Regions from separate parts of the Rhizobium skierniewicense Ch11 genome, predicted to be linked through region 1. Evidence: predicted binding sites of a transcription regulator. Region 1 holds the regulator's gene; each other region holds the start of a gene.
The links. The regulator LexA, encoded in region 1, represses DNA repair genes until DNA is damaged. The targets are predictions, from matches to a motif close to TGTTCNNNNTGTGTTCNG.
Positions count from the first base shown of each region.

Region 2: a site for LexA is predicted at 1,169-1,186, ahead of EKM04_RS10210 (energy-coupling factor ABC transporter ATP-binding protein). Genes of this name have one in related genera too.
Region 3: a site for LexA is predicted at 1,630-1,647, ahead of EKM04_RS21150 (ImuA family protein). Genes of this name have one in related genera too.
Region 4: a site for LexA is predicted at 1,397-1,414, ahead of dnaE (DNA polymerase III subunit alpha). Genes of this name have one in related genera too.

Region 1 is NZ_RXPG01000011.1:102,951-106,070, reverse strand. Features, by position in the region: gene kdsA (3-deoxy-8-phosphooctulonate synthase) at 1-552, opposite strand, end outside; gene EKM04_RS11240 (VOC family protein) at 552-1,424, opposite strand; gene lexA (transcriptional repressor LexA) at 1,629-2,342, shown strand; gene EKM04_RS11230 (glutathione S-transferase family protein) at 2,738-3,120, shown strand, end outside.
Region 2 is NZ_RXPG01000009.1:365,296-368,415, reverse strand. Features, by position in the region: gene EKM04_RS10215 (winged helix-turn-helix domain-containing protein) at 1-1,133, opposite strand, end outside; gene EKM04_RS10210 (energy-coupling factor ABC transporter ATP-binding protein) at 1,246-1,926, shown strand; gene EKM04_RS10205 (energy-coupling factor transporter transmembrane component T family protein) at 1,923-2,555, shown strand; gene EKM04_RS10200 (biotin transporter BioY) at 2,552-3,115, shown strand.
Region 3 is NZ_RXPG01000030.1:265,447-268,566, reverse strand. Features, by position in the region: gene EKM04_RS21155 (Y-family DNA polymerase) at 1-911, opposite strand, end outside; gene EKM04_RS21150 (ImuA family protein) at 826-1,587, opposite strand; gene EKM04_RS21145 (O-antigen ligase family protein) at 1,728-3,002, opposite strand; gene EKM04_RS21140 (polysaccharide biosynthesis/export family protein) at 3,010-3,120, opposite strand, start outside.
Region 4 is NZ_RXPG01000008.1:31,939-35,058, reverse strand. Features, by position in the region: gene dnaE (DNA polymerase III subunit alpha) at 1-1,176, opposite strand, end outside; gene EKM04_RS08140 (ABC transporter ATP-binding protein) at 1,599-2,282, opposite strand; gene EKM04_RS08135 (lipoprotein-releasing ABC transporter permease subunit) at 2,298-3,120, opposite strand, start outside.

The DNA of each region.
Region 1 (3,120 bases):
CAGCGTGTTGTAGCCGAACGAGGCGCCGCGTTCGCACAAAAGGACGTTCGGATTGCCGCTATCGTTCAACTTGGCCAGAACGTTCTTCATATCCCAGGGCGCTAGAAACTGGCCCTTCTTGACGTTGATCACACGGCCCGTCTTGGCGGCAGCAACAAGAAGGTCTGTTTGTCGGCTCAGGAAAGCAGGGATTTGCAGAATGTCGATGACAGGCGCGACAATGGCGCACTGCTCCTCCGTGTGAATGTCTGACAGAACCGGAAATCCGAACTGCTCTTTCAGCTCCGCAAAGACCTCCAGCGCCTTATCGATGCCAATGCCACGCTGTCCCGACAGAGATGTGCGGTTGGCCTTGTCGTAGGAAGACTTGTAGACCAGCCCGATCCCAAGCCTGCCGCAAAGTTCGGCGAGGTTTTCCGCAATCATGAAGGCATGATCACGGCTTTCCATCTGGCACGGCCCGGCGATGAGCGAGAAACGCTTCGTGTTGGAAAAGGTTACCTGCCCGGCTCCTTCGCCGACGACAACATCAAGATTGTTGCGAACGCTCATCATAACTCCTCGAAAGCAAATATTGCGCCTTGGCCGGAGGCTGGCTGAACCAGCACCCGAGCGCCCTTACGCGTGTATGCAACGCCATTAGCAGCAAGCACGGCTGCTGTCACGGCGAGATCGGACACGGAAAAGACAATTGCTTCACCGTTCAACCCCGGACCGATACGTTGCTGGGATACGTCAAGGAGATGCCGGGCTGCTGCCTGTGTAACGAGCCGAAGGCCAACGTTCGATGCCTGGAAATAAAGTTCTTCCTCATCTCCGCCAACGGCCTTCGCTTCGAAAACCAACTCTATCAGGCGCTCAAAGTTGCTGGGTCTGTCTGCACTCAGCACGACCTCACGAATACCGATGACGCCGTTTTTGTGGCCCTCAAGATCGGAGCGATCAGCCGGAAGTGCTGCGATGCGCTGGCACGAAAAAAAGAAGACATCACTCACGTTGTCGCCTGCGAAGGCCAGTCGAAAGCTCGCCTGCGAGGTGTTGCCATCCGGCAATGTCACGGGACGACTGAATGAGAATGGATCCCCGCCGGATAAACCTGCCGCAACAAACTGCTCATGATCCGAATCGGCATTGTCGCTCTTGGCAACAAGGGCAGATATTCCGTTCGGGCCACGCTTATCGCGAAAGCGTTTATCCCTTGAGACGAAGGCGATCCCGCTCACGGCATTCATCGAATACGTATCGGCATCGCTGATTGCCAATGGCTCCAGATAGGTTCCATCCTTCAAAAAGACGCAGGCGTTCTCTGTGCCGAACGGATGTTTGGCACGCGCAGAGACGGTAAAACCGAGCGCTGAAAGGCGTTCACGTGCCTCCTTCAGGCTCGAAACCGGCAGGACAAGGTGATCGATGTCGCGAGCCATTTGAAAATCCACATCCGTTTATCGGCGACAAACAACGCCGTGTTCCTATAACATTTCCTACAGGACGATGATGTCACGCGCAAAGACACACAATAATAGGAACTTTACAAAATTTTAGGGGATTGCAGAACACATATGGAACATATAGTGTCTGTTCTGTATTTGTTTCGCGAATCTTCGCCTCGAAATCCAAGGGTATTGTCCATGCTCACGCGCAAACAGCAGGAATTGCTTCTCTTCATTCATGAACGGATGAAGGAATCGGGCGTGCCCCCCTCCTTCGATGAAATGAAGGACGCACTCGACCTCGCCTCGAAATCCGGCATTCACAGGCTGATAACAGCCTTGGAAGAACGCGGATTCATTCGCCGACTACCCAATCGTGCCCGGGCGCTCGAAGTCATCAAGCTTCCTGAGTCCTACACTCCCCCAGCAAAGCCGCCACGCGGGTTTTCACCAAGCGTGATTGAAGGCAGCCTCGGCAAATCGAAGACAGTCGAGCCGCCAGCACCGGCAAACGACGCCCTGTCCAACGCCGTCAGTGTTCCTGTCATGGGACGCATCGCAGCAGGCGTTCCCATCTCCGCCATTCAAAACAATACGCATGACGTTGTCGTGCCCATGGATATGCTGGGTTCAGGCGAGCATTATGCGCTTGAGGTCAAAGGCGATTCGATGATCGAGGCGGGAATTTTTGACGGCGATACTGTCATTATTCGCGACGGAAGCACAGCAAGCCCCGGCGATATCGTTGTTGCGCTCGTGGATGATGAGGAGGCGACATTGAAGCGTTTCCGCCGCAAGGGCGCATCCATTGCATTGGAAGCTGCAAACCCGGCGTACGAGACACGAATTTTTGGACCGGATCGTGTAAAAATCCAAGGCAAGCTGGTCGGTCTCATTCGTCGGTACCATTGAGCACATCGCATGGTTTGGGTCGCGAAATTCTCTGGCGTTTTCTCGCCACAGCGCGGCTTCCGCTGCGCTGATTTCGTCTCAAATTGCTGCTGATTGCTGGAGCCTTGATTTTGATGGTCGCGGGAGTGCGATTTGCGCCGCGTTATCCCGTCACGTTACCGCCGGTATGTTGGCGATGACCTTGATGTCATGAGCCGCATGACGATTGCGCTTCCAGATGTTTTTCAGTGATGTGTTCATGATGGCCTTTGACCCGGAAGTCGTGTCGAAGCACCCCTTTTTTCAGTCTCGCATGGATTACCAAGCATCAAATAAATTGAAGTCTTCCATCTCGTAGGCCCTCTGTATCCATCACATGACCTGCGGTAACACGGTTCTTCAACAGGGGGCTTCGGATGTATCAGCTTTACATAACCAATAAGAACTACTCTTCCTGGTCCTTGCGGCCCTGGGTCCTGATGGAAGAACTTGCTATACCGTTTGAGGAAAAGCTGGTGCCGTTTGGGGAGACTGTTCACGACTTCCAGTCGTTCTCGCCAACAGGCAAGGTCCCATGCCTCGTTGATGGTGATCTTACGATTTGGGAATCCGTTTCGATCATTGAATATTTGGGCGAACGACACCCAGGTGTTTGGGCCGATGACGCGAAAGCACGCGCTTGGTCCAGGTCAGCGGTTGCGGAAATGCATGCGGGCTTCTCGACGCTGCGCAACCAGCACCCCATGTGCGTCGGTCTACGGATCAAACCAAGCCAGATCACCGGGAGCCTCCAGCATGA
Region 2 (3,120 bases), on a different contig from region 1:
CGGTTCAACTCGGCATCCAGCTTTGCCAGACGTCCCGACGTCGCGAGCACGCCCTTTTCAAGCCAAAGGCGCTTCACATCCAGCCTACCGCCCTTACGCTCCGCCTTCATGTCGATGCGGCCGATGAGGCGATCCGCTTCCAGAAGCGGGAAGACGTAGTAGCCGTATTGCCGTTTCGGCTCCGGCACGAAAACCTCGATACGGTAGTAAAAGCCAAACAAGCGTTCCGTGCGGGCGCGGTTGCGCAGAAGCGGATCAAACGGGCTGAGGACACGGATGCGGTTGGGAGCCTCGATATTGGCGTCCGTCTCCCCGGCAAACCCTTCGAAGGCATAGGAAACGCGCGCCTTTTCCCCGTCGCAGGAAGCGAGCGAGACCTCGCAGAGTTCGTCGCGATGATCTGTCACCCATGCCCGCGCTTCCTGCGGCGTGACGATATCGAAAAAGGCGGCAAGCTCGCCCGAGGTGGCAAAACCGAGCCGCGTCAGCGCTTCCCGGCAGGCCCAGTCCAGGAATTCGTGGTGAGGCACTTCAAGGTCGTGATGCACAGGTGGAATGACCCGTTCCGCGAGATCATAGACCTTCTGGAAATTGACGCGGCCAGCCACGGCCAGCTTGCCGGTGTGCCACAGATATTCCAGTGCCGTTTTCGATGGATGCCAGTTCCACCAGCCGCCGGATTGATGCCCCTGCGCTTTCATGTCGCGTGACATGGTGGGGCCGTTTTCGGCGATGCGACGATAGGTTTCCTCGAAGGCCGAATCGAACCCCTCCCCGTGCCAGTTACGCCAGCGTTCCTGAATGATCGGCTCACGGCGGCGGAAGCGGTGTTTCCAATAGGGGTAGAAGGTCGCCGGCAGGATCGAGGCGTCATGCGTCCAGTGTTCGAACAGCGCCCGGTCTTTCTCCAGCAGTTCTGTCAGATGGTGACGCTTGTAGGTCTGATTGCGGGAAAAAATGATCTGGTGATGCGCCCGCTCCACGGTGGCGATGCTGTCGAGTTGCACAAAGCCGAGATCGGTGATGAGTTTCAGCAAGTCGTCCTTGCCCATGGCGCGGCTGGGCGATGCGGATAGCCCCTGTCGCGCCAGAAAAATACGTCTTGCTGCTTCGTTCGAAATCCTGATCACCATGGCAAAAGCGTATGGTCACATCCCTTAAAAATCAATGTTCTTTTTTTGTTCCTTGTTTCGTTTGCCCTCCCATCCGTTTATAGAAACCGGGACATATTTCGGGGACCAGCAGTTGGATATTCGTTTTGACGAAGCAGGCGTAGCCTTCGAGGGCAGAGCGGCAGTAGAGCCGCTGACGCTTGCGCTGACCGAACGACGCATCGGCGTGATCGGCCTCAACGGGTCCGGCAAGACGACCTTTGCGCGGATGATCAACGGACTGACGAAGCCGACCAGCGGCCGTGTCATCGTCAACGGGCTGGATACGGTCAAAGACGCATCCGAGGTCTTGAAGGACGTTGGCTTCATTTTCCAGAACCCGCAAAACCAGATCATCCTGCCGATTATTCGTGACGACATCGCTTTTGGATTGAAAAACAAGGGACTGAAGAGCTCGACCATCGATGAGGCGGTGGATGCCATTTTGCAGCGTTTTGATATCCCGCATCTAAGCCAGCGTCGCGCACACGAACTATCTGGTGGGGAATTGCAGCTCTCCGCTTTGGCGGCGCTGACCATCACACGTCCGAAAATCCTCATCATGGACGAGCCGACGAACCAACTGGACCTAAAGAACCGCGCGCTGGTTGAGCGGACGATGGTGGCGCTGGAACAGGATCTGATCGTCATTACCCACGACCTGCCGCTCTTGGAGACTTTCGACCGCGTGCTTGTGTTTCATCGAAACAGACTGCACGCCGATACCTCTCCCACCGACGCCATTCAGCTTTACCGGAAGCTTGCGCTCACATGAAAAGCCTCCACGTCGAAGGAACCGGCTGGCTCTACCGGATCTCGCCACGCATCAAGCTACTCGGCCTTGCGCTCTTCAGCATCGGCCTGTTTCTGACGCGTGATCCAGTCATCCTCTCCTCAGCGGTTCTCATGGCGGCGGTGGTGCTATGGCAGGCGCATTTGGGGTTTCAGGAAACCGTAGCACGGTTGCGGCCCGTTTTGCTGACGATTGCCGTGATCGCGCTGTTCAGTTTCCTGTTCATGTCGGCGCTGGATGCAGCGATTGCCCTCCTGCGGTTGACGGCGTTGACGGTGCTGGCAACGGCTATAACCGCGAGCGTCAGCATCTCGCAGTTCATGGATGAAATCACCTTCGCGCTTCGTCCACTGGAAAAAATCGGCGTTGCCAATGCCGCCGATGTGGGCTTGGCCGTTGGGCTCGTCGTGCGTTTTGTGCCGGACGTCATCAATCGATACGAGACGCTGCGCGATGCCCATCGCGCGCGCGGAATGAAGGTCAGGCTGCATACGATTCTGGTCCCGCTCATCATTATGACGTTGAAGGACGCCGATGCCATCGCGGATGCCATTGACGCGCGCGGTTTCAGAGGCCAAACCTCAAAAGACATAAAAGGGAGAGTTCCATGAAGACGCGTGACCTCGTTCTGATTTCGCTGTTTTCGGCCATCATCATTGCGCTTGGCCTGCTGCCGCCCATCCCGCTTGGTTTCATTCCCGTTCCCATCACCGCGCAATCGCTCGGCGTCATGCTGGCCGGTGTGGTGCTGGGCGCGAAACGGGGGGCATTTGCCGTACTGCTCACCATTCTTATCGCCGCCATCGGCCTGCCGGTGCTATCGGGCGGTCGTGGCGGTCTTTCCATCTTCTACACGCCGACGACGGGCTTCCTGATCGGCTGGATCGCTGCAGCCTTCACGACCGGATATCTCTCGGAGCGTTTGGTGAAGCGCGATCAATCGGGTCTCGCGCAGGGCGTCGGCTTCTTTCTGGCCAGTGTCGCCGGTGGCGTGATCGTGCTTTACGCTTTCGGCATCACCTATCTCGGTTTTGCAGCAGGCATCGGCTTCACCAAGGCGTTCATCGGCTCCATGGCGTTCATTCCGGGTGATGTCGTCAAGGCGGTCCTCGCTGCGTTGGCTGGTCGTGCTGTCATGGCCGGGTACCCCCTGCTGCCGCAGCGCGCTTAATTCCC
Region 3 (3,120 bases), on a different contig from region 1:
GAGGTTCCAGCTCGGATCGCCTGAATGCCGCTATCGACCCGGTGCAGCACCAGATCGACACGGCGTGCGCCAAGGCCACGCTTTTCCAGCCCGGCGCAAAGCTGGCGTACGAGCTTTTCGGTGTAACGCGCAATGGTCTCGGCCGCGGAAATAGGTTCAGCGAAAAAGCGAAAGGTCTCGACCAGTTCGGGGATACGGATCGGCTCTATCGGTTCCGACAACAGACCATGGGCCTGGTCCAGCCTGCGCCCGATTTCAGGGCCGAAACGAAGCGTCAGCGGCGCCCGGGCCGCAGCCATGAGGTCTGCGATATTGTGAAACCCAAGCACTTTCAGGTCAGATAGGATGCGTGGCTCAAGCCGAAGGGCGGCCAAGGGGAGAGGGCCAAGGGCTGTAGCCAAACCATTTCGCGGTACGATGGTGAGAGGCTCTTTTCCAAAGCGGGCAAGCGCGTGTGCTGCCCCCCAGCTATCGGCAATCGCGGCGCGGGCAGTAAACCCGAGCCCGTGCATCCGGTTGATCATGCCGCTCAGCATTAACAGCTCATTGCCATGCAAGTGATCTGCGCCTGTCGTATCCAGCACCAAACCGGCGGGTGGATCAGGTGCAACGATGGGTGCATAGATGCGCAGGAACCAAAAAGCGAGATCGCGCAGCGCTTTTGCATCGTCCGCCGTCTGCAACTCCTCGACAATGAGGCCGGGAATGATGGCTTGAGCCTTGCTGACGGGCATGCCAAGCCGCAGGCCCAGTGCGGATGCTGCCACATCCTGCGCTGCGATGACACGGCGACTTCCCTGTCTGGCAATCATCACCACAGGGCGATCAACCGGTGGCGCCTGTTTGCCAAGTGCTCTGCGGTATCGGTCTGTCGACCATGTCGGCAGGTAGAGCGAGACGACCCTTTGCATCACAGGCTTCCACTTCAAAATTGCTAGATTCGCCACCACGACACCGCAAAAGCTCCAGAAACCAGCGCGCCCTTCCCACTCCCTGCACGGGCAAAGACGTTGAAGGACGCACGGAAACGCGCCACCGCGTGACCGCAGCCGTCGGCTGTCCAAATTCGATAGCGCCGGAAGGATGACGCCAGCGACGGATGGCAAGACCGACGACACCAGACCCTTCCGCCGCCAATTGCAGCCGACGTGAGATGGTCATCGGCAGTTTTGACACCTCCCCCACCACAGCGCCAAAACCGTTGCAGCGCAGACCTTCTTCGAAACAGTCCAGCACGCCCTTTTCATCGCGACATTCCACGATGATCAGACGGTTTTGCGACAGGCCCGCCTGCGTCAAGGCCGGCATGAACAGATCGGACCGGGTTACGCACCATAGGATCTTTCCTTTCACACGCGCCGCAACGCCTGCCGAAAACAAGGCCGACGCGGCACCATCCATCGCACCGTTGCCGCCGCCGCTGACCTCATGCAAGCAACCCAGCTTCAGTCCGCCACCGGGCAGATGATCATCAATGGAAGGAATGCCGAAAGGCAGAGTTTCGTGGTGGCGGGCTTGACCCTGAGTGATCCGCTCAAGCCTCTCCCGCAATTCTTCTACAACAAGCTGTTCGGCGCGTTTATGCATGACACGAGACTTTTCAAGAGCATTTTACGCTTAAGGACTACTTGTTCACTTTTTGTTCCTATTTCAGAAAAGAGTCAAGAAGACTCTTTTCTGATGTGTGGACAGGCAGGAAGTGGAGATCACCACTCTTTTAGAAACCCCTAGCGCCCGGCGATGGGGCGCATGGCAACGCGGGAAAGAACGCCGTCACTCGGTGCCACCACCCGTTGCGGCAATGTCAGCTTTCCAGCCGCATAATACAGCAGGAACGAGCCGATCTGGTAGGCAAAGATGATGTCGATCTCCACGAAGGATCGAACGACGAAAAGCGCACACAGGGCAAACAGGATGAGGCCCTGCGGGTCGTTCCTTTTTACCAGTATGGAGCGCAAGTGCGCAAACAGCGTGCCATAAAGCACGATAACGAGCAGTGCCAACCCAACAAAGCCGTTTTCGACAACCGTCTCGATATAGGTGTTATGGAAGTGAAAGCCGCTGCGCGAGGTGATGAAGAAGTCATCCCAAAGACGTTCCGCGTCATAGAAACCAACGACCCAGAAACCCTGATAGCCGACGCCGAAAATGGGGGTCGCCTTTGCGGCTTCGATGCCCTGTTGCCATAAATAAGTGCGCCCTGTGAGCGTCGAATCCTTACCGAAAATGCCGAGGATAGCATCGAGCAGACCAAATTGTAGTGACGCGACAACCAGCAGGCCACCGGCACCGACGAGCGCCAGAAAGATCATCTTGCGATTACCCGGATTGAGCATTCCCATGGGCAGAAAGCCAATGATGAGTGCCACAACGGCGGCCGTGGTGATGACGGACGTGGCTGACTGCGAGGCCAAGAGGCAGTAGGCGGACACAAGCCCGGTTATGCCGGCGATGCCAAGCCATAGGATATCCCGTTGGCGCAGAACCAGCACAGAACCAGCAGCAAAGATAACGCCAAGAGATGCATAGAAACCAAGTTGGTTTTTTGAAGAGAAGGCCCCGACAAAGCTGAACGTGCCATCCAGAGCATCGAAAAGATAAATGCCGAACAGCATGGAATACAAGAGAACGACGATAATACCGATCATCGCACCACGCGTCAGCGTCGTGATCGATATGACACGCATGGCAATCAGCGCGCAAACGATATGCGTCATATATTGAATGGAGGCGCGCATGGTCGTGGACATGGCCTCCGACCAGAAACTGGACAGAACCGTCAGAATACCGAAACCGAAAATCCACAGGTAGCGCGTATAGTTGCCCAGAACGCGGCGGTAATCCACCAGAACGAGTGGAAGCCACAGGGCGTAATAGGCAAGGACTGACACCATGCCGAACTTGGAGGAATAGGCAAAGATGAAGAATGACAGCGCAACCGCTGCCATTCCATAAACACTATTCTTGTCCGGGTCGATCAGGGCCGATTTGGCAATCCGCATGATGACCTCACTGCATCAGAACGTCTGATGACACCTTTATCACATCGCCAGGCTGAATGGTCGTGGTTTCGTCAGCCTTGATTTCCTTGGGCTTACCGTTTTCTTCGCGAACGATGAC
Region 4 (3,120 bases), on a different contig from region 1:
CGCACCGGAACCACGACCGGGACCGACCGGAATATCCTGGTTCTTGGCCCATTTGATGAAGTCGGCAACGATGAGAAAGTAGCCGGGAAACTTCATGCGCTCGATGACGCCCAGTTCGAAGTCCAGTCGGTCGCGGTACTCCTGCTCGGTGTAACCCGGCGCCATGCCAAGCGCGGCCAACCGCTGGTCCAGACCTTCAATGGCCTGACGTCGCAGTTCGGCACCTTCGGCGCGATCAGCCTCTTCGGGATCTTCGCTTGCACCGGTAAAACGCGGCAGGATCGGCCCACGTTTCTTGAGCACATAGGAACAGCGTTGCGCGATCTCGACGGTATTCTCCAGAGCTTCTGGAATATCGGCAAACAACGCCATCATCTCGTCTCGGCTCTTGAGATAATGATCAGGTGTCAGACGAAAGCGGCTGTCGTCGGAAACGATGGCGTTATGGGCGACGGCCATCAGTGCATCATGGGCATCATAATCGGAACGTGACGGAAAAAATGCTTCGTTGGTGGCGACCAGTGGCAGGTCGTGCTCATAGGCCAGCGCCATCATGCGGCGCTCATGCGTGCGATCAAAATTGCCCTGACGCTGCAACTCGATATAGAGACGGTCGCCAAACAGGCTTTTCAAAGCCAAGAGGCGTTTCGTCGCCTGGGAAACATGCCCCTCCCTCAAGGACATATCGATGGGCCCGCCGGACGCACCCGTCAGAACGATGAGACCGGAATTGTCGGCCTCCTCCAGCCACGCCCTGGTGATGCAAACGGAACCTGCCGTTTCGCCATCGAGATAGGCGCGGCTGATGAGGTCCACGAGACGCTCGTAGCCTCGCGCATCTGCGGCGAGGACGACGATGGAGGGAAGTTTTGCAAGATTGTTCTGCCCGCGCTTGTCATCGGAGGCATCCTGCATATCGATGGACATCTGGCAGCCGATGATCGGCTGCAAGCCCTCGTCACGCGCTTTTTCGGAAAACTCGAGCGCGATGAAAAGATTATTCGTGTCGGTAATGGCGATGGCAGGCTGGCTATCGGCCAAGGCCTTGGCCATGATCTTCTTCAAGGGCAACGCGCCCTCGAGCAGGGAATAGGCAGAGTGCACCCGAAGGTGAACGAAGCCGGGCGTCTTCAGGGTTTTTTCGGCCATGCTGCCGTTTGCTGAAATCTCGCCCATCTTATACAATCCCGCCATTCTGAGTCCGGGGGATTTTCGGATTTTCCAGAGGCAAAGTCCACTGCCTCAGTTCACCTTTACATGCCATTTCCGTTGGAAACGACGTTGGGACATCACATGGAAGTGAGGATCACCGAGAAGCTGGCAACGAACACGGCGATGGAAGCGAAGGCGGCGATGTCACGGATGATGTCGGTCATTTGTCTCTCCATACTCTTTATGTTCTAACTTTGTTCTCATTTCGTTTCACTGTCAACTGCTTATTTTCATGCTTTGTCTTGTCAACGCAGGGGGACTCGTGGTGGTTCCGCACCTGATTCGTTCCAAACCGTTGACTCCAAAACGAAAAACCCTGCGCAACAGAGTGTTGCGCAGGGTTGGCCAAATGGATGGGAACCTAAGCTGCCAGGTAGCGGCGGCGATCAGAACTCGACGATCTTGCCTTCGTTCAGTGTCACACGGCGGTCCATGCGACCTGCGAGCTCGTGGTTGTGGGTCGCGATCAGGGCGGCCAGACCCGACTGGCGCACCAGTGCTTCCAGTGCACCGAACACGTAAGACGCCGTTTCAGGATCGAGGTTACCGGTCGGCTCGTCTGCCAGAAGCAGAAGCGGCGCGTTGGCGACCGCGCGGGCGATGGCGACGCGTTGCTGCTCTCCGCCGGACAATTCGGAGGGGCGGTGGTCGCCGCGGTGGCCGATGCGCATGTAGTCGAGAAGCGCGCTGGCGCGTTCCTTGGCCTCGGAATGCGGCAGACCCGAAATGAGCTGCGGCATCATGATGTTCTCGAGCGCGGTGAATTCCGGCAGCAAATGGTGGAACTGGTAGACGAAGCCGATATCGCTGCGACGGATCAGGGTGCGCTGTTCGTCGGTGAGATCGCCGCAGGACCTTCCGTTGACGAAGACTTCGCCAGCATCCGGATGTTCCAAGAGCCCTGCCAGATGCAGCAGGGTGGACTTGCCGGTGCCGGACGGCGCGACAAGCGCGACAATCTCGCCACTTTTCAGCTCCAGATCGGCATTCTTCAAAATGGACAGGCTGTGTTCGCCCTGCCCGTAGGTCCGTTCCACGCCCTTGAGCCGCAACGCTGTTTTCTGTGCCATGGTGTGATGCGGTCCTTATTCGTAACGCAGGGCCTGGACAGGGTCGAGCTTGGAAGCCCGCCAGGCCGGAAAGATCGTTGCCAGGAATGACAGGCCCAGCGCCATGATGACGACCGTCATCGTCTCGCTCAGCTGCATTTCCGCCGGAAGCTGGCTGAGGAAATAGAGCTGCGGATCGAACAGCACGGTGCCTGAAATCCACGAGAAGAACTGGCGGATCGATTCCACATTGAGGCAGACGAGAACGCCAAGGCCAACGCCCGCAAATGTGCCGACGATGCCGATGGCCGCGCCCGTCATAAAGAAGATGCGCATGATGGAGCCAGCGCTGGCACCCATGGTGCGCAAAATGGCGATGTCGCTGCCCTTGTCCTTCACCAGCATGATGAGGCCGGAAATGATATTGAGGGCAGCCACCAGGACGATGAGCGTCAGGATCATGAACATGACATTGCGCTCAACCTGAAGGGCGGAAAAGAAGGTCTGGTTTCGCTGTCTCCAGTCGGTGATATAGATCTGCCGTCCCGCTGCAGTCTCCACCAATGGCCTGATGCCATCGACGTTATCGGGGTTCGAGACGAAGAGCTCTATGGACTGAACGATGCCTTCGGCATTGAAATAGAGCTGCGCCTCGGACAGTGGCATATAGATCATCGACGCGTCATATTCCGACATGCCGATCTCGAACACGCCCGAGATGGTATAGGATTTGACACGCGGATTGACGCCCATTGGGGTCACGTCACCCTCTGGTGATATCAGCGTAATCTGGTCGCCTGCCGTCACCCCGAGCGACGACGCAAGCCGGGAACCGACCAGCACGCCTTGCCCCGACATA